DNA from 3 places in the Streptococcus sp. NLN64 genome. Region 2 is predicted to be linked to each of the others. Evidence: predicted binding sites of a transcription regulator. Region 2 holds the regulator's gene; each other region holds the start of a gene.
The links. Region 2 encodes Rex, which represses fermentation and respiration genes when NADH is low (regulators of the CRP and FNR family bind a similar motif). Its sites were predicted from a motif close to TTGTGAANTANTTCACAA; they were not measured.
Positions count from the first base shown of each region.

Region 1 (6,209 bases), on a different contig from region 2:
TTGTTTCCCTGGTTTGACGGTAGCGGTATATTCAGGTTCTTGCTCCTCAATGGAGATTGGGAAGTCAAAGGTGTTGTTCACTTCAATCCCACCAACTGCGTCCACCAGCTCCACCAAACCTTGCATATTGATCATAACATAGTGGTCGATGGTAATATTCATCAGGGACTCAATGGTCGGGATTGCCAATTCGGCACCGCCCATAGCGTAGGCCGCATTCAGTTTGGCCTCCATCACCTCGCCTTTTTGCGAAATCTTGGTCAAGATATCCCGCTCTAAACTCATCATCGTTGTTTGATTGGTATCTGGATTAACCGTCACCAAAAGCATGGTATCACTATTTCCTTCCCAAGGATCTGACCGAGAACCACTTCCCGTATCTACCCCCATTAAGAGCATGGTCATGGGTTCTGCATTCTCAATAACATCGGATTGCCGTCCAAAATTCTGAAAGGTTTTCGCTAACTGGCCCGTTGATTGGAAGTAAATGGTTCCCGCATAGGTTCCTATCCCCACCAAGGTAACTAAGAGTAACGATAAAAACAATTTAATATTCTTCTTAAACATGATTTTCCCTATCTATCAAGAGGCCCATGAGAAGGACCGTTTCATAAGATCCGTCCTCTAGCCGGATTGCTTCCTCCTGCCGCCCCTCATATGAAAAACCGAATTTCTCATAAAGCGCACGCGCAGCCTGATTTCTTTCTTGGACATTTAAGGTTAAACGCCGAAGGGATGGGGTTTCTGCCAACCAGTCAAAGACCAGTTCAAAGAGCATGCTCCCGACCCCATGACCCCAATAAGCCTGCCCAACAGCCACAAACACCTCTCCCACATGACTCATGCGCGGATTGGCATCTGTGGACAAATGTAAGAGACCAATCACTTCTTGGTCCAAACGGGCTAACAAGAAGAGACGTGATGGATGATTGGCACTTGATTCCAAATAGTCAGCCAACTGATCTTGCGACAAACCTAAGCCCCCAGGTTCCAAACTGGTCAAATCACTCTCACGCGCCACCTGCTTGAAAAATTCTAGTAACTCACCGGCGTCTGAGTCCTGAGCCTCCTCAATCGTCAACTCATGCGAGGTCATGGATCCACTCCTCTAACAACTCTTGGCTACGCGAGCCAACCGCATAGGAATCCAAGTTACGCCCCTGGTCCGCATGAGACAAGGTCAACTGGAGATAATCCTCCGGTAAAGCCTGCTCCAAAAGTTCACCCCACTCAATGACAGCCACCCCTTCCCCGAAAAGAAAGGCATCGAGGTCAATCGAATCTGGATCTCCATCTATCCGATAAACATCCAGGTGGTAAAGAGGCAAGCGCCCCTCATATTCACGAACAATCGTGTAGGTAGGACTCTTGATCATTTGATCAATCCCCAAGCCCCGCGCAATCCCTTTGGTAAAAGTCGTTTTTCCTGCCCCAAGATCTCCTGACAAGACCAGAACGTCTCCCTTCTCCAGTAGGGCACCTAATTTTTCGCCCCAGTTGATCAGGGTTTCTTCATTTTGAATTTTCATCATAGTTTCCATTATAGCAAATTCCCCTCTTACTTCCTACCGCGAACCCAATCATCTGCGAGTAAAAAAAGGCACATGAATTGCAAGGTGGTAAATCCAAGTACAAAAACACTGTGCTCCCAACTAAAGACATCCAAAAATGTCTGGACTACCAACTGCGGGCGCGTAAAGACGTCCCACGAATTTAAGCGAGGATACCGCCCCATGGTAATGGCGATACTAGAGAGTCCTGCCAAACCAAAGGTCGCAACTCCCTCCTGCCAGGGCTTGAGTTTCCAGTGGGAACGAATTAAGCGCCAACTTTCGATGCCCGTTAGAACGCCAAAGAAAATGGCGAAGACAAAGGCAAAAAAGAGCTTCTGGTTGGCTCGATTGTAGAGAACATCTCCCACCCAATGCATATGCACCAAATCCGTCACCATGTAAAAGGTGTTTGGGAAAAATAGAAGCCAAAGCAGGGCAGAGGCCCATCGCAACAGGCGGTTTTGGGTCACTTTTGAAAACAGGGCAAAGTCTAGGGCTGTCAAGGCCAAAAACATATTCCAGGTTAGGTTGGGGCCTTCTTGCTGTAGGAGCGTGAGGACCCCGAAAATGCCTATAAAGGCTAGATGATACATGATAAAAATACGTTTATACATAGCGCCTCCCAATTTCGTCTTCTCAGTTTACCATGAAAATCCTAAAATTTGCTATACTGGGTAAAAGCACAAAACTGGAGCATGTATGGATACAAGTAAAATTATTGCCCTCGATCTCGACGGGACCCTCTTAAATGATCAACAACAAATTTCCTCTAAAAGTCAGGACGTTCTCAAAAAGATTCAGGACCAAGGGCACAAAATCATCATTACGACCGGTCGTCCTTACCGATCAGCCCTCCCCTACTACCAACAATTGGAACTAGAGACACCCCTTATCACCTTTAATGGAGCTTTGACGACACTTCCCGGGAAAAAATGGGTTCATGAAAAAGAATATACCATCGACAAGTCCTACTTGGTCGACTTGGTCGACCGTCAAGAGGAAGTCCAGGCTGACTTCATTGTTAGTGAGTACCGTAAGAAATTCTTTGTCCACCAACAAGATGTCAGCAGCCTGGATCCACAATTACTAGGGGTGGACAAAATCACAGCACAACACCAGCTGATTCCACAAAAAATCACCAAGAACCCCAATGCCATCCTTTTTCAAACCCGCTTTAAAGACAGCGATGGCCTGGCCCAAGAATTGATGAACTATTATCAGGGGGAAATGACCGTCAGTTCCTGGGGTGGCCCCTACAATATCCTCGAGTGCACCCCTAAAGGGGTGCATAAGGCCAGAGCCCTTAAGTACCTCTTAGACCTTTACCAAAAACAACCAGCTGAGTTGATTGCTTTCGGTGATCAACTCAATGACAAGGAAATGTTGGCTTTTGCTGGAACTGGTTATGCTATGCAAAATGCCAACACCAAACTAATAGACTATGCCGACCAACAAATCCAATGGACTAACCAAGAAGACGGAGTCGCTCAACAGTTAGGACAACTCTTCCTATAAAATCGAATACTTCCTTCGTAAAGCAGCTCAAGGATTGGATTCAATCCTTGAGCTGCTTTCTTTTTTTACACTCTTTTAGTTTATCTTTTATTACTGTGTTAGCTCGTCTTGCCGTACTTCAGTACTGTCTGCGACTCGCTGCCTTGTACTAAAAGCAAACTAAAAAACTATATCAGAATGCATGTAAACGCTTGCACCTATAAAACCATTGTGATATACTAAACATATGAAAACGGGAATTCTCCCTAAGAATAAGGAGGCTTTTATGAAAGCAGTTGTTGTTAATTCAGAAGGTACGGGTGTTGAAGTTGTGGAAAAAGAGTTTCGTCCTATCGAAACCGGTGAAGCCCTTGTTGAAATAGAATACTGCGGCGTCTGTCACACAGACCTGCACGTAGCTCATGGAGATTTTGGAAAAGTTCCTGGACGTGTTCTAGGTCATGAAGGAATTGGGATTGTTAAAGAAGTCGCACCAGATGTTACTAGTCTCAAAGTTGGCGATCGCGTCAGCGTTGCCTGGTTCTTCCAAGGTTGTGGAACTTGTGAATACTGTACGACTGGACGTGAAACCCTTTGTCGTGATGTCAAAAATGCTGGTTACTCTGTAGATGGCGGTATGGCCCAACAATGTATTGTTACAGCAGACTATGCTGTGAAAGTCCCTGACAACCTTAACCCCGCCCAAGCATCTTCTATCACTTGTGCGGGTGTAACAACTTATAAAGCGATTAAAGAAGCCGATATTCAGCCTGGTCAATGGGTGGTTGTCTACGGTGCCGGTGGTCTTGGGAATCTTGCCATTCAATATGCCAAAAAAGTTTTCAACGCCCATGTTATCGCAGTTGATATCAACCAAGACAAATTAGACTTAGCTCTTGAATCAGGTGCGGATGTTAGTCTAAATGGGCTTGAAATCGAAGATATGGCTGCTAAAATCATGGAAATCACAGGCATTGGAGCTCATGCTGCTGTCGTTACTGCGGTTTCCAAGGTAGCCTTTAACCAAGCCGTTGATTCCGTAAGACCTGCTGGAAGCATCGTTGCCGTTGGACTCCCATCTGAATACATGGACCTCAGCATTGTTAAACTTGTCTTGGACGGTATTAAAGTTGTTGGTTCCTTGGTTGGAACTCGGAAAGACTTAGAAGAAGCCTTCCAGTTTGGAGCTGAAGGTTTGGTAGTACCAGTTGTTCAACTTCGCCCTGTCGACGAAGCTCCTGCTGTCTTTGACGAGATGGAAGCAGGTACCATTCAAGGCCGTATGGTGTTAGACTTCAAAAACGCTTAATCATACTCTTTGAAAATCAAATTTAAACGTTGTCAGGTCTGACAGTCTGGTAGACTGGTAGACTGTCAGAGATTCTAGTTGAAAAAACGAAGTTTTTGTCAACTTTGCCGTACTTATTTGAAACTTTCTCCGAAAGTTTTATCAGTAAACTCAAAACGTCTCCCAGAGATTTTGAGCTGCCTGCGGCTCACTTCCTAGTTTAATTTTTGATTTTCATTGAGTATCACTTAACCGAAGGTAGAGCAGGGTGCTCTACCTTTTTGTTGTGGTTTTTTTGGATGTCTATGATTTTTTTGAAAGAGCTTGACATTTTCTTGAAATCGCTTTACAATAAGATGGCTTAAAGATTTCTTAAGGATTTAAGTCGCAAATATTTTTTAGGAGGAGACCAATAATGAGTATTGGAATCATTATTGCCAGCCACGGTGAATTCGCTGCCGGCATTCACCAATCTGGATCCATGATCTTTGGAGATCAGGAGAAAGTCCAGGTTGTGACCTTTATGCCAAGTGAAGGGCCAGACGACTTGTATGCCAAGTTTAATGACGCTGTGGCCGCGTTTGACGCAGAGGATGAAGTCCTTGTCCTAGCTGACCTTTGGAGTGGATCCCCCTTCAACCAAGCTAGCCGCGTCATGGGTGAAAACCCTGAGCGCAAGTTTGCCATCATCACTGGTTTGAACTTGCCAATGTTAATCCAGGCCTATACAGAACGGATGATGGATGCATCTGCAGGTGTTGAGGCCGTTGCTGCTAATATCATCAAGGAAGCGAAAGATGGTATTAAAGCTTTACCAGAAGAGCTTAATCCTGCTGATGAAGCTGCACCTGCTGCAGAGGGACCAGTTGCTCAAGCAGCGATCCCAGAAGGAACTGTGATCGGCGACGGGAAATTGAAAATCAACTTAGCTCGGATTGATACACGCTTGCTACACGGACAGGTTGCGACTGGATGGACACCAGACTCAAAAGCAGACCGTATCATCGTTGCATCTGATTCTGTTTCCCAAGATGAGCTTCGGAAAGAATTGATCAAACAAGCGGCACCTGGTAATGTCAAAGCCAATGTTGTCCCAATTCAAAAATTGATTGATGTTTCTAAAGATCCTCGTTTCGGAGATACCCACGCACTTATCTTATTTGAGACTCCACAAGATGCCCTACGTGCCATCGAGGGTGGTGTACCAATCAAGACCTTGAATGTTGGGTCGATGGCTCACTCAACCGGTAAGACAATGGTGAACAACGTTCTTTCAATGGATAAGGAAGACGTTGCAACCTTTGAAAAATTGCGTGACCTTGGCGTTGAATTCGACGTCCGCAAGGTTCCGAATGACTCTAAAAAAGATTTGTTTGACCTCATCTCTAAGGCCAACGTTCAATAACAATAGAAAGGACATATAACATGTCATTGATTTCTGCAATTTTGGTTGTCCTTGTTGCCTTCTTAGCTGGACTTGAAGGTATCTTGGACCAATTCCAATTCCATCAACCACTTGTTGCTTGTACCTTGATCGGACTTGTAACTGGTAACCTCACAGCAGGTATTATCCTTGGTGGTTCTCTGCAAATGATCGCTCTTGGTTGGGCTAACATTGGTGCTGCGGTTGCACCCGATGCTGCCCTCGCTTCCGTTGCAGCTGCTATTATCCTCGTATTAGGTGGTGACACTTCTACACGTGGTATTGCTGTTGCCCAGGCTGTTGCGATTCCTCTTGCCGTAGCGGGTCTCTTCCTTACTATGTTGGTGCGTACTGCTTCTGTTGGTTTGGTCCACGGTGCTGACGCAGCTGCTAAAGAAGGGGATATTGCTAAAATGGAACGTTACCACTACATCGCCCTTCTTCTCCAAGG
Region 1 is NZ_JADXDQ010000037.1:11,640-17,848, forward strand. It holds partial or broken gene I2503_RS06475 (LCP family protein) at 1-567, opposite strand, end outside; gene I2503_RS06480 (GNAT family N-acetyltransferase) at 560-1,096, opposite strand; gene tsaE (tRNA (adenosine(37)-N6)-threonylcarbamoyltransferase complex ATPase subunit type 1 TsaE) at 1,083-1,529, opposite strand; gene I2503_RS06490 (DUF1361 domain-containing protein) at 1,559-2,167, opposite strand; gene I2503_RS06495 (Cof-type HAD-IIB family hydrolase) at 2,253-3,068, shown strand; gene adhP (alcohol dehydrogenase AdhP) at 3,334-4,356, shown strand; gene I2503_RS06505 (PTS sugar transporter subunit IIB) at 4,751-5,740, shown strand; gene I2503_RS06510 (PTS mannose/fructose/sorbose transporter subunit IIC) at 5,761-6,209, shown strand, end outside.
Region 1: adhP (alcohol dehydrogenase AdhP) is a predicted target of Rex. The motif match lies at 3,277-3,294, and genes of this name have one in related genera.

Region 2 (6,209 bases):
TCTCTAAAGAAGAGGTTTGAGCACTTTCGATCCCTGTTTTAATTTTTTGTGTTACAATTAATACAAGAGAGAAAAAAAGGAGACGAATGATTATGTATGAACTTCATTACACGGACTCTTATAAAGTTGATCGCAGTCTAACTTTTGAAAAATACAGTGACCTAACCCGTCAATTTTCAGGCTGCTTGGCTATCCCAGATTACTTGAAAGTCACTTCTTTTACACTAAACGGCCAAGATCTTGGATTTCAAGGAACGCTTGGAGATGTGTATCTCTTTATAACTGCAGATACTTTTCCAAAAGAATAATAGATAAAACCAGTTCTAAGCGGAACTGGTTTTTGCTTAGATTCCAGTTGTAATCACCATTGAAATCGAATGTTTCATGAAAAAATTTGACCTTGTTTAATTTTTTTAGAATAATTCTCAAATTATGAGCAGATTGTTTTTCTTGGTGAACGAACTGTGGTATAATTTGTTTGTAATACTAGTTAAGCGTTTCCATTAATTAGTTTATGATTTTTATTTCAAAGGAGATTTGTCACTATGACTAAAATCACTGCATCTGCTGCTATGCTTAATGTATTGAAAACCTGGGGTGTAGATACAATCTACGGTATTCCTTCTGGTACCTTGAGTTCTTTGATGGATGCTCTTGCAGAAGATAAAGATATCAACTTCTTGCAAGTTCGCCATGAAGAAACTGGAGCTCTTGCAGCACTCATGCAAGCTAAATTCGGTGGATCAATCGGTGTCTGTGTGGGTTCAGGTGGACCTGGTGCAACTCACTTGATTAACGGTATCTACGATGCCGCAATGGATGCAACTCCAATGTTGGCGATCCTTGGATCTCGTCCAGTTAACGAATTGAACATGGATGCCTTCCAAGAGTTAAACCAAAACCCAATGTACAATGGCGTAGCGGTTTACAACAAACGCGTTGCCTATGCAGCTCAATTGCCAAAAGTAATTGACGAAGCTTGCCGTGCAGCTATCGCTAAAAAAGGGCCTGCTGTTGTTGAGATCCCTGTTAACTTTGGTTTCGAAGAAATCGATGCAGATTCTTACTATGGATCAGGAACTTACGACCGTACTTTCGTTGCTCCAGCTTTGAACCAAACTGAGATCGATAAAGCGGTTGAAATCCTTAACAATGCTAAACGCCCCGTTATCTACGCTGGATTTGGTGGTGTTGGTGCCGGTGATGTAATCACTGAACTTTCTCGTAAAATCAAAGCTCCTATCGTAACAACTGGTAAAAACTTCGAAGCCTTTGAATGGGATTACGAAGGATTGACTGGTTCTGCTTACCGTGTAGGTTGGAAGTCTGCCAACGAAGTAATCTTCGAAGCTGATACAGTCCTCTTTTTAGGAAGCAACTTCCCATTCTCAGAAGTTTACAATACTTTCAAAAACATCGAGAAATTCATCCAAGTTGATATCGATCCATACAAACTTGGTAAACGTCATGCATTGGATGCATCCATTCTTGGTGATGTAAAAGAAGCTGCTCAAGCTATCCTTGAAAAGGTTAACCCAGTTGAATCAACTCCATGGTGGAGAGCTGTTGTGAAAAACAACCAAAACTGGCGTGATTACATGAACAAATTGGAAGGCAAAACTGAAGGCGAACTTCAATTGTACCAAGTTTACAATGCCATCAACAAATATGCTGACCAAGATGCAATCTACTCTATCGACGTAGGTAACTCAACTCAAACTTCTACTCGTCACCTACACATGACTCCTAAGAACATGTGGCGCACTTCTCCACTCTTTGCAACAATGGGTATCGCTCTTCCTGGTGGTATTGCTGCTAAGAAAGACAATCCAGATCGCCAAGTTTGGAACATCATGGGTGATGGTGCCTTCGGTATGTGCTACCCAGACGTTATTACCAACGTTCAATATAACCTTCCAGTTATCAACGTTGTCTTCTCTAACGCTGAGTATGCCTTCATTAAGAATAAATACGAAGATACAAACAAACACTTGTTTGGTGTAGACTTCACAAACCCAGACTACAAGATGATTGCTGAAGCTCAAGGAGCTGTTGGTTTCCGTGTTGACCGTATCGAAGAAATCGATGCTGTTATGAAAGAAGCTGTTGAATTGAATAAAGCTGGTAAGACTGTTGTGATTGATGCTCGTATCACTCAAGATCGTCCAATCCCAGTTGAAGCACCAGAACTTCGTTTGGATCCAAAAGCTTACTCTGCTGAAGAAATTGCAGCTTACAAAGAGAAATACGAAGCTGAAGAGCTTGTACCATTCCGTCTCTTCCTTGAAGAAGAAGGTTTGGAATCTCGCAATTATAAATAATTGTCGCACTAAAGGTTGGGATTTAAAGCCCAGCCTTTTCTTCTCCTATTTTTGTAAGTGGATTCATTGATTTTTAGCATTATTTGCCTTATAATATAATTAATTCACAAACTCAGGAGAAAGGAAGGGATCCGGATTATGGAAGTGAGAAATCAACCAATCCCACGTGCAACTGCCAAGCGCTTATCTCTTTACTATCGCATTTTTAAGCGTTTCAATGCTGAAAAAATCGAAAAAGCGAGTTCCAAACAGATTGCTGAAGCCATCGGAATTGACGCTGCTACAGTTCGTCGCGATTTTTCTTACTTTGGAGAATTAGGGAGACGTGGTTTTGGCTATGATGTCAAAAAACTAATGACCTTCTTTGCAGACCTCTTAAATGACAATAACATTACCTATGTGGCCTTAGTCGGTGTTGGAAATATGGGTAAAGCCCTTCTCCACTATCGTTTCGAAGAACGCAATAAAATGAAAATTGTCATGGCCTTTGATCGGGATGAACATGAGGCTGTTGGGACAGTTACTGACGATGGTATTCCCATTTACCCGATCTCGCAACTGCAAGAAAAAATAGTAGATTCTGAAGTCAGAACAGCTATCCTAACAGTTCCAAGTGTGAAAGCTCAGGAAGTTACTAACCAATTGGTTGAGACAGGGATTAAAGGAATACTAAGTTTTTCCCCTGTTAATCTTTCTGTTCCCAAAGATGTGGTTGTTCAATATGTGGATTTAACAAGCGAACTTCAAACCCTTCTCTACTTTATGAATCGTGAGGATAATCAATAGATGAATCTGAAACAGTTTCAACTATTTTAAATAAAATCAATAAATAAGCCAGGTCGTTTTGATTGCACATATCATTTCGATCTGGCTTTTCTTGATCGTCATTCGACCTCAAGAATTCTTTCAAGTCTATCTTCTTCCCGATATGAGAAATAGGAATCTTGTGTTACAATTAAATGATCTAGTAAGTGGATGCCTAAGGTGGCAGCGGCTTCAGATACAATTTTAGTGACTCGATCATCATTAGGGCTAGGCTTAAGAGAACCAGAAGGATGATTGTGAACGATGATTAAGGAAGTTGCCATATGCTTAACGGCATAGTGAAGAATCTCTCGAGGTTCCGCCAAACTACGGCTAACAGATCCAATAAAAATAGTTCGTTCTTCTAAGATTTGATTTTGTGTATCCAAATAAATCGCCAGCAAGTGTTCTTGGCGTAATGGACCAATTTCCTTGACCAAACGTTGACCTAGTTGCCGACTAGATAAAATGCTCTTTTCTTTTTTCAGTTTGGCCTGATCAATTCGTTTTCCAAGCTCTACCATAGCTTTAAGTTCAATGGCTTTCACACGTCCAACACCAGGAATCTCCTGAAGTTCACTGAGGGTCAAGTAACGCAATTCTGCTAGACTTTGAATATGCTTGAGTAATATCTGCGCTACTTCTAAAGAGGAACGACCTTTTAAACCTGTTCGTAATAAAATAGCTAAGAGTTCCTGATTGCTCAATTGCTCTGCTCCTTCCTCTAAGAGTCTTTCTCTTGGTAGGAGTGACGGTTGCGTTTTTTTAATATGGTACATCACTTTTCACCTCCAATTATATATTCGAAAAAGACCAGATGGAGCACCATCTGGTCTTTGCTTTTCCATTAAGATTCAATTTTATTTCCGTATTCAGTTACGGTCGAAGAGTCTAAAGGAAAATGGACGGGTCTTAGTACCCATTTATCATCTCCTATTGGCCCAAATCGCGTTGAGAGAGTTGATTGGAAGAGGTTATCGGCTACTGTCACATAACCGACTTTGGAAGAGTGTTGCCCGACAGTTGCTCCATAGGCGATAATCTTTCCAGCATCGTCTTTATAGGGTAGGAAGGAATTATTACGAATGGTAATCCCACTAGACAAAACCGTCTCCATGTTATTGGCCGCATAGTTAGGATCGGTATTCCGTAAATAGTAACCATCCCAAACACCACTATTGTTGCTAGCATCGACCTGAATCGCTTCAGCATAGATTTTGTGATAATCTCCATCTTCCGGTAAATTGCTCAAATTTGTCAAATTAGGGGCATAGCCAGAAAAGGTGTTACCAGTAAACGCCGCATATTGAACACCACCCAGGTCAAAAATATGGCTACTCATTTTGTGGACCATGGTAAATTCGTTGTTGCGAACCCGCCAATTGTACCCATGATTGGCCATCAACATAAATTGATTGCCATTTTCAAGATCCTTGGCACGAATATGAAGATTTTCCATAATAAAATTACTGAGACCTTCTGTTCCCCCAGGACCAGTCGCAAATCCAAACCAGAACATGCCACCATCAACGACCAGTGTTGTCTCATTCCCTCGTAGCTGCACATTTGAGGGCAAGGTAAAGTAATCCTTGGCCGGATCATCCACCCCCATTTGGAACTCCCCTTCTGGGAAATCTAAAATCGTAAAGGCATTGTCGCTTGCTTTTTCAAGAGCCTGTCGGAAAATAACATTGTTCTCTTCGCGACTATTCTCCGTTTTTAAATCAACCATCAGTGTCGTCTTCAATTCATCTTCCTTGATATCATAAACCCTACCAAGATTTTCAACGGATGCCTCGTAGACAATTTGATTCCCTACACGATTAATTTTTGTAATTTCTCCGCTCCCCTCGAGACTCGAAGATGGAGCTAAATCCGCCTGATCTCCCAATTGGTAAAGAGTCGCATAGCCCTCCAATTGGTCCTCAGGAATCTGATCGCGATGTACTCCTAGTTCTAGTTCTATCTCATAGACAAAGCCTCCTTCCTTCGTCTCAGAGCTCTTGAGGACACGCCCGATAATCTCCTCATCCTCTATTCGGTAGAGAACCTGATCTCCCTTTCCATAGCGAGGTTGAGGCCTTTCTTTTGGTTGAAAAAAAGAAAGAAACGGTGCGATAAAGCTATTTTTTCCTTTTTCCAAAAAGTCTAGACTGAAAAAGAGAGTCAATAAAAGTGCCAATATACCGATGAGGATTCCTAGATTTCGTCGTTCTTTACGACGTCGTTCGATAATCTTACTTTGATAATCTGAACTCACGGTTCTATTCCTTCCTATTAGAAAAAGGTCTGGAACAAACTGTCCCAAACCTTGGACGATTACAATTGCATTTGATTGTATTGACTTTCAAAGGCTTTCAGAACTTCGGAATCTGTGCTGTTAAAGTCAGATTCATCTGTTAAATCAGCCTTAACAATAGTCCGATAGGTTGCTGCCGCATCTTCACAAGTAACCAAAGTCAATTCATTGACCCCTTCAGTATCTTGAATCACATCAATACGGTCTGGAGTAACGGTTTCAACACTCTTAACGGTATAAGTATAAACCTTGTCTTTATCTGTCAAATAGATTTTCATTCCGTTTTGAGCATGCTCCAAGGGTGAGAAAAGCATTTGATTCGCTCCAGTAATCCCAAAGACATGGTGACTAGCTAGAGAGTAATTCCCTTTTCCCATCACTTGATTTTCTTTCATGGTACCGGCACCGTAGTAGAGAACTTCGTTAGCCAAACCTTTGAAAATAGGGAGGTTCAAATTCAATTCTGGAATGGCAATTCCCCCAATAACCGGTAAGTCTTGCTGGTTCATTTGAGCCTCTAGAACCCGCTCTGTTGAGAGAGCTTCAACACTTTGGAAATCAAAATTAGCTTCTGCTTCCTTGTTTTCCTCAATTTTTTCTTTGGAAACTTTAGCGACTTGGTATTGGTTGGTATGGTAGACCATAATCATATTCCGAATGGAACTATTAAAAATTAATCCAAGTGCCACAATAAAGAGGATTCCTGCAAGCAGGTAACGTGGCCAATTTCTCGTTTTCTTTTTATTCTTCGCCATCTTCTATATCTTCTTTCATTTCTGCATCTA
Region 2 is NZ_JADXDQ010000020.1:2,749-8,957, reverse strand. It holds gene I2503_RS04405 (cysteine desulfurase) at 1-20, shown strand, start outside; gene I2503_RS04400 (DUF4649 family protein) at 87-308, shown strand; gene spxB (pyruvate oxidase) at 546-2,321, shown strand; gene I2503_RS04390 (redox-sensing transcriptional repressor Rex) at 2,460-3,107, shown strand; gene radC (DNA repair protein RadC) at 3,206-3,904, opposite strand; gene I2503_RS04380 (HlyD family secretion protein) at 3,973-5,385, opposite strand; gene I2503_RS04375 (class A sortase) at 5,445-6,179, opposite strand; gene gyrA (DNA gyrase subunit A) at 6,166-6,209, opposite strand, start outside.

Region 3 (6,209 bases), on a different contig from region 2:
GGGAAGCCATTGATTTACTCCTGCAAAAAGAAGTAGATGTTGCTATTTTAGATATTGAAATGCCTTATGTAACGGGATTGGAAGTTTTAGAATGGATTCGTGAACATCAAGAGGTGCGCGTGATTATTGTAACGACTTTTCGGAGAACTGGTTATTTCAAAAGGGCTTTGACAGCAGAGGTGGATGCCTATGTGCTAAAAGAACGTTCGATTTCAGACCTAATGGTGACGATCCGCAAGGTTTTACAAGGGCAAAAGGAGTATTCTCCAGAGTTGATGGAAGAAATGACGCATTCGACCAATCCTCTCAGTCCTCGTGAAATTCAAGTTTTAAAAGGGATAGCTCGTGGCTTGTCCAATCAAGAGATAGCTCAGGAACTCTATCTCTCTAATGGTACCGTTCGAAACTATGTGACGAGTTTGATGACAAAACTTGGAGCTAACAACCGAACGGATGCTCTGATTATAGCTCAGAAAGAGAATTGGATTTAGTGATACATTTAAAATCTAATCATGTCAGGGCTTTCTGATGAATGGCATTAACAATCTAGACTAAATATGGATAATCCTCCAAATTAAAGGTTTTGGAGGATATTTTTGTATATATAAGAAGATGAAAACAGACCGGCTGATGCCGGTCTGTTTATCAGTTTTATATTAGACTATATACGAAATCAGCATACTCGAGAAATTTCAAAGAGATGACTAGGAAAGCCGATGAAGGTTGTTCAACAGGTCTGGGAGACCTGTTGAATATTATCGATAAGGCGTGCAAAGCACGCAATCAATAAGTTCACCGAAGAGACTTGACAACGTCAGAATTTGAAATTTAATGAGTATTATTTGATGCGTCCTGGGCGTTCTTTATAGCCGTAGTAAGCGTCTTCGATAATTTCTTGCATATGCTCTACAAGAGCCAGGCGTGGGTTGGCTGGGGTACATTGATCTTCGTAAGCTAGTAGGGCAAGATCACGAGAGTGTTTTTTGAGTTCTTGCTCGTCGACTCCCTGTGCTTTGAGGTTCATCTCAATACCAACGCGTTCACCGAGGTCATAAACAGCCTGTGCATAAGCTGCGACAGCTTCTTCTGGAGTAGAACATGGTAGACCAAGCATGCGGGCGATGTCTTGGTATTTTTCATCAGCCTTGTAGTAGTTGTATTTTGGCCAGGTTGCTGTTTTGGCGGGACGTGTACCGTTGTAGCGAATCACGTATGGCAAGAGGATTGCGTTGGTTCGTCCGTGAACAGTGTGGAACTGAGCTCCCAATTTATGAGCGATGGAGTGAGAGATACCGAGGAATGCGTTGGCAAAAGCCATTCCCGCCATGGTTGAAGCATTATGCATTTTTTCACGAGAAACAAAGTCGGCATTCTTCACAGAATTTTCCAAGTTTTCAAAGACCAATCGAATGGCTTGAAGGGCTAATCCATCTGTATAGTCATTGGCAACAGTTGAAACATAGGCTTCGGTTGCATGGGTTAGAACATCCATACCGGTGTCGGCAGTGACGTGAGCTGGAACAGTCATAACCAAGGCTGGGTCAACGATGGCGACAGTTGGTGTGAGTGAGTAGTCTGCAATTGGGTATTTACGGTTATTGGCTTTGTCTGAGATAACAGCAAATGGAGTAACCTCAGAACCGGTACCAGAAGTAGTTGGGATAGCAATGAATTTTGTTTTCTTGCCAAGCTCAGGAAACTTGAAGGCCCGTTTGCGGATGTCCATAAATTTTTGAATCAAGTCATGGAAATCAACTTCTGGTTGCTCATAAAAGAGCCACATGACCTTGGCAGCATCCATTGCGGATCCCCCCCCAAGTGCAATGATGGTATCAGGGTTGAAAGTCCGCATCATCTCGGTTCCCTTGTAGACGGTTGTGATGTCTGGATCTGGTTCAATATCGGCAAAAATTTGGTAAACAATTTTGTTCCGACGGAGATGGAGTTGTTCAAGTATACGATCGAGGAATCCTAATTCTACCATTGAAGGATCTGTTACAATCATAACGCGTTCTACATCACGGCATTTTTGGAGATATTGGATGGAGTCGCGTTCAAAGTATGTTTTGGAGGGAACTTTAAACCATTGCATATTATTTCTACGTCTTCCTACTTTTTTGATGTTTAAGAGATTGATAGCACTTACGTTGTCACCAATTGAGTTACGTCCATAAGAACCGCATCCAAGAGTGAGAGATGGTAGGAAGGAATTGTATACATCTCCAATACCGCCGAAGGTGGATGGTGAGTTCCAGATAACCCGAATAGCTTTAACCAAGTTACCAAAGTCCTTGGCAAGTTCAGCATCTTCGGTATGGATGGCAGCGGAGTGTCCAAGTCCATCGAATTCCACCATTTGACGAGCTTTGTCTAGGCCATCTTCACGAGAATCTGCTTTTAAAACAGCAATAACTGGAGAAAGTTTTTCGCGAGTCAAGGGTTCTTTTGGACCGACTTGTGAGACTTCAGCAGCTAAGATATTGGTGCCTTCTGGAACGGAGAAGCCAGCTTGTTCAGCAATCCAAGCCGCTGGTTTCCCAACGATATTCGGATTCAATTTGGCAAGGGCACAGTTCTTCCCATTTGCTTTAGCTCCGAAGCAGAATTCTTCGAGAAGAGCTTTTTCTTTTTTGTTTACAAAATAGGTGTGGTAGGATTTGAATTCGTCACTAAACTCTTCATAAATTTCTTTGTCAATGATCACTGCTTGTTCGGATGCACAGACCATTCCATTATCGAAAGATTTAGACATAACGATGTCGTGTGCGGCTTGGCGAATATTTGCAGTTTTTTCAACGTAGGCTGGCACATTTCCAGCACCAACTCCTAAGGCTGGTTTTCCACAAGAGTAGGCAGCACGTACCATGGCATTTCCACCAGTTGCTAGAATCGTAGCAATTCCGGCATGGTTCATAAGGGCTGCAGTTGCTTCCATGGATGGTTGTTCAATCCATTGAATACAGTTTTCAGGAGCACCCGCTGCGATAGCGGCATCTCGAACGATACGAGCTGCATGTGCAGATGATTCTTGTGCGGAAGGGTGGAAGGCAAAGATGATTGGATTCCGAGTCTTCAAAGAAATCAATGATTTGAAAATTGCTGTTGAAGTTGGGTTCGTGGTCGGTGTGATTCCGCAGATAACCCCAACTGGTTCAGCAATTAAGGTAAGACCAGTAACGTCGTCTTCTTCGATAACTCCGACGGTTTTAGTATGGCGCATGTTGTTAACCACGTGCTCGCAAGCAAAAAGATTTTTAGTTGCCTTGTCTTCAAAAACACCGCGACCTGTTTCTTCGTAGGCATGCATGGCCAAAGTGCCATGTGCGTCTAAAGCTGCAACAGAGGCTTTAGCCACAATATAATCAACCTCTTCTTGATTGAGCTTACGCATTTCCTCAAGGGCAATCAATCCCTTAGAAACCAAGTCATCGACATGAGTTTGAGCTAGTTGTTCTTTTTCTTCTTTTGTGATAGTTTTTTCAGTCATACTACTCTCCTAATCTTTGTTAAGTATTTCACATTTATTATTATAGCGCATTCGAGATTGTTTGTAAAGTTTTTCACAAGGTTTTTTTAAAAAATTTCAAATAGGCTGAAACAGGAATTTTTGCTAGAATAGAAGAAAAGGGGGAAGCATGACAGCGATTCGACAAGTAGAAAAAATGACAGCAGGGGATTTTCCAGCTTTAACTGTTGTTGCTGGAGAAGATGTGGGGCAGTTTTCTTTACTAAAGGAAGAAGTACTCCGTAAAATTGGCTTTGATCCAGCTGATTTAAGTATGAGCCGCTTGGATATGCGGGAAACTCCTTATGTACAGGTTCAGGAAGAGTTGGAAAGTCTGCCTTTTTTTGCAGAAAATAAGTGGGTAGTCTTGGATTCTTTTCTGGATTTGACGACGGGGCGGAAGCGTTATTTGTCAGATGAGGATCTCAAGCGTTTTGAAGATTATGTGCAGAATCCAAGTGCTGATACCAAGGTTCTTATTTTTGCGGAAGGCAAGCTGGATGGAAAACGTCGTTTGGTTAAATTGCTCAAACGCCAAGCCCTATTATTAGAAACCAAAGAGCTCAAAGAGAAGGATTTTCGTTCCTTTTTACAGGAAGAGTTAAGAAATCGAGGTTGGAAGCTAGGGGCAGATTTACAGGATGTCTTGCTGGAGAAGTCTATGTTGAATGTTAGCCTGCTTCGTCAAAACTTAGCCTTTCTGGAAGACTACGGCAATCTAGCTACTTTGACGGTTGAAGAACTGCGACAGCTACTCCCCAAAACCTTACAGGACAATCTTTTTGATCTCTCTAGTCTTCTTTTACAGGGGAAGTTGGAGGCAGCCAGGTCTTTAATGGCGGATTTACGGCTCCAGGGCAAAGATGATATCCAAATCCTTGCGCTATTACTCAGCCATTTTCGCCTCTTTCTCTATGTGCGGTTCCTCAGTCCCTCTACTGAAGCCAACCTGGTGGCTGAATTGAAAAAATTGACGGGGATTAGTTACAATCCTTACCGAGTTCGATTTGCCCAAAGAGATAGCCAAGCACTCCCAACCAGCTATCTACGCAAGATCTATGAAAAAATGATTCAAACGGATTATGATATGAAAACGGGATTGTATGACAAGGCCTATTTGATGGATCTGTTGATGATTGAGATGGTGCAAGGTCTCGAGCAGGAAAATTGAAATAACAGCGTTTTTGAAGTATGATGGAACTAAGGAAAAAAGAAAGAGGTAAAATTGAGTATGACCTATACAGTACCTGAATTACCATATGCATACGATGCTTTAGCACCACATATTGATGAAGAAACCATGCACTTGCACCATGATAAGCACCACCAAGCTTACGTTAACAATCTAAACGCTGCCTTGGAAAAACACCCTGAAGTGACAGCAGATATTCTAGATCTCTTGAAAGATGTTGAGTCTATCCCTGCTGATATTCGTCAGGCTGTCATCAATAACGGTGGTGGTCATGTCAATCACTCCCTTTTCTGGGAAATGATGACACCAGAAGCTACAGCTCCATCTGCGGATTTAGCAGCAGCCATTGAAGCAACCTTTGGTTCCATGGATGCCTTCAAAGAAGCCTTCGCCGCTGCAGCAGCAACCCGCTTTGGTTCAGGCTGGGCTTGGTTGGTGCTCAACGCTGAAGGAAAATTGGAAGTTGTCTCTACACCTAACCAAGACAACCCAGTATCCAATGGTCAAGAACCACTTTTAGGCTTGGACGTATGGGAGCACGCTTATTATGTAAGCTATCGTAACCTTCGCCCAGACTACATCAAAGCCTTCTGGAATGTGGTTAACTGGAATAAAGTATCAGAGCTCTACGCAGCTGCAAAATAACGACAAAGAAGAAAAAAGAGTCTGAGACAGGCATAAAGATGTCTGTTCCAGTCTCTTTTTTAGTATTTAGGTATAAGAAGAATAGGTTAGAGAAGTACCCACCGGATAGTGAAATTAAATGCTAAACTTTACAGGAATAGATTAGTTTGTTCACTATCCTTGATCCATTTGAGTAGATTAAGAATGCTTTTTAATGATTTCCGTATCCACGAAGTAAAAGTCTAATTGACGACCTATTTGTTCCTCTGTTCGGATTTAGATAGAAAGAAATCAAGGTGGCCGATTTGTCTAAATTTCCTGATAATTTTTATAGGGGGTGCGCTAACAGCCCATCAATTGGAAGGTGGATGGAAAGAGGGTGGAAAAGGTCTTAGTGTTGCTGATGTCATGATCTCTGGCAGTCATGGGGTGCCACGTGAAATCACAGATGGAGTTTTGGAAGGAAAATATTATCTGAACCATGAAGTTATTGAATGAAATTAAGGAATGTTGATTATGAAAAAAGAAATAGAATCCAATAAAATCACTTAAAACAAAAAATATCATAAAATGCTGCTACACTACGTTATAGCAGATAAGTAGGCATGTTGACACATACCTACTTATCTCATAAAAACTCTATGGATACAAAAGTATTGATATAACCAATATTTTTTATGAGTTCACACTTGAAAAAGTAAAATCAATTTTTGAATCAGACTAAAAAATTAGTAAAGTAGGTAGGAGATTTTATGAACACTTACAAAGTGGTGAGGGACAAAGGAACAACGATCGTTCTTGGGAAACCAGATGGTTCGATTTTAGAGATCACAAGAGAATATTTTGATTTTCTGCCTGAATTAGGTGAGGAAGTAGAAGTGTACACTG
Region 3 is NZ_JADXDQ010000033.1:13,700-19,908, forward strand. It holds gene I2503_RS06070 (response regulator transcription factor) at 1-491, shown strand, start outside; gene adhE (bifunctional acetaldehyde-CoA/alcohol dehydrogenase) at 839-3,487, opposite strand; gene holA (DNA polymerase III subunit delta) at 3,636-4,676, shown strand; gene I2503_RS06085 (superoxide dismutase) at 4,737-5,342, shown strand; partial or broken gene I2503_RS09640 (family 1 glycosylhydrolase) at 5,627-5,816, shown strand; gene I2503_RS06090 (hypothetical protein) at 6,074-6,209, shown strand, end outside.
Region 3: adhE (bifunctional acetaldehyde-CoA/alcohol dehydrogenase) is a predicted target of Rex. The motif match lies at 3,549-3,566, and genes of this name have one in related genera.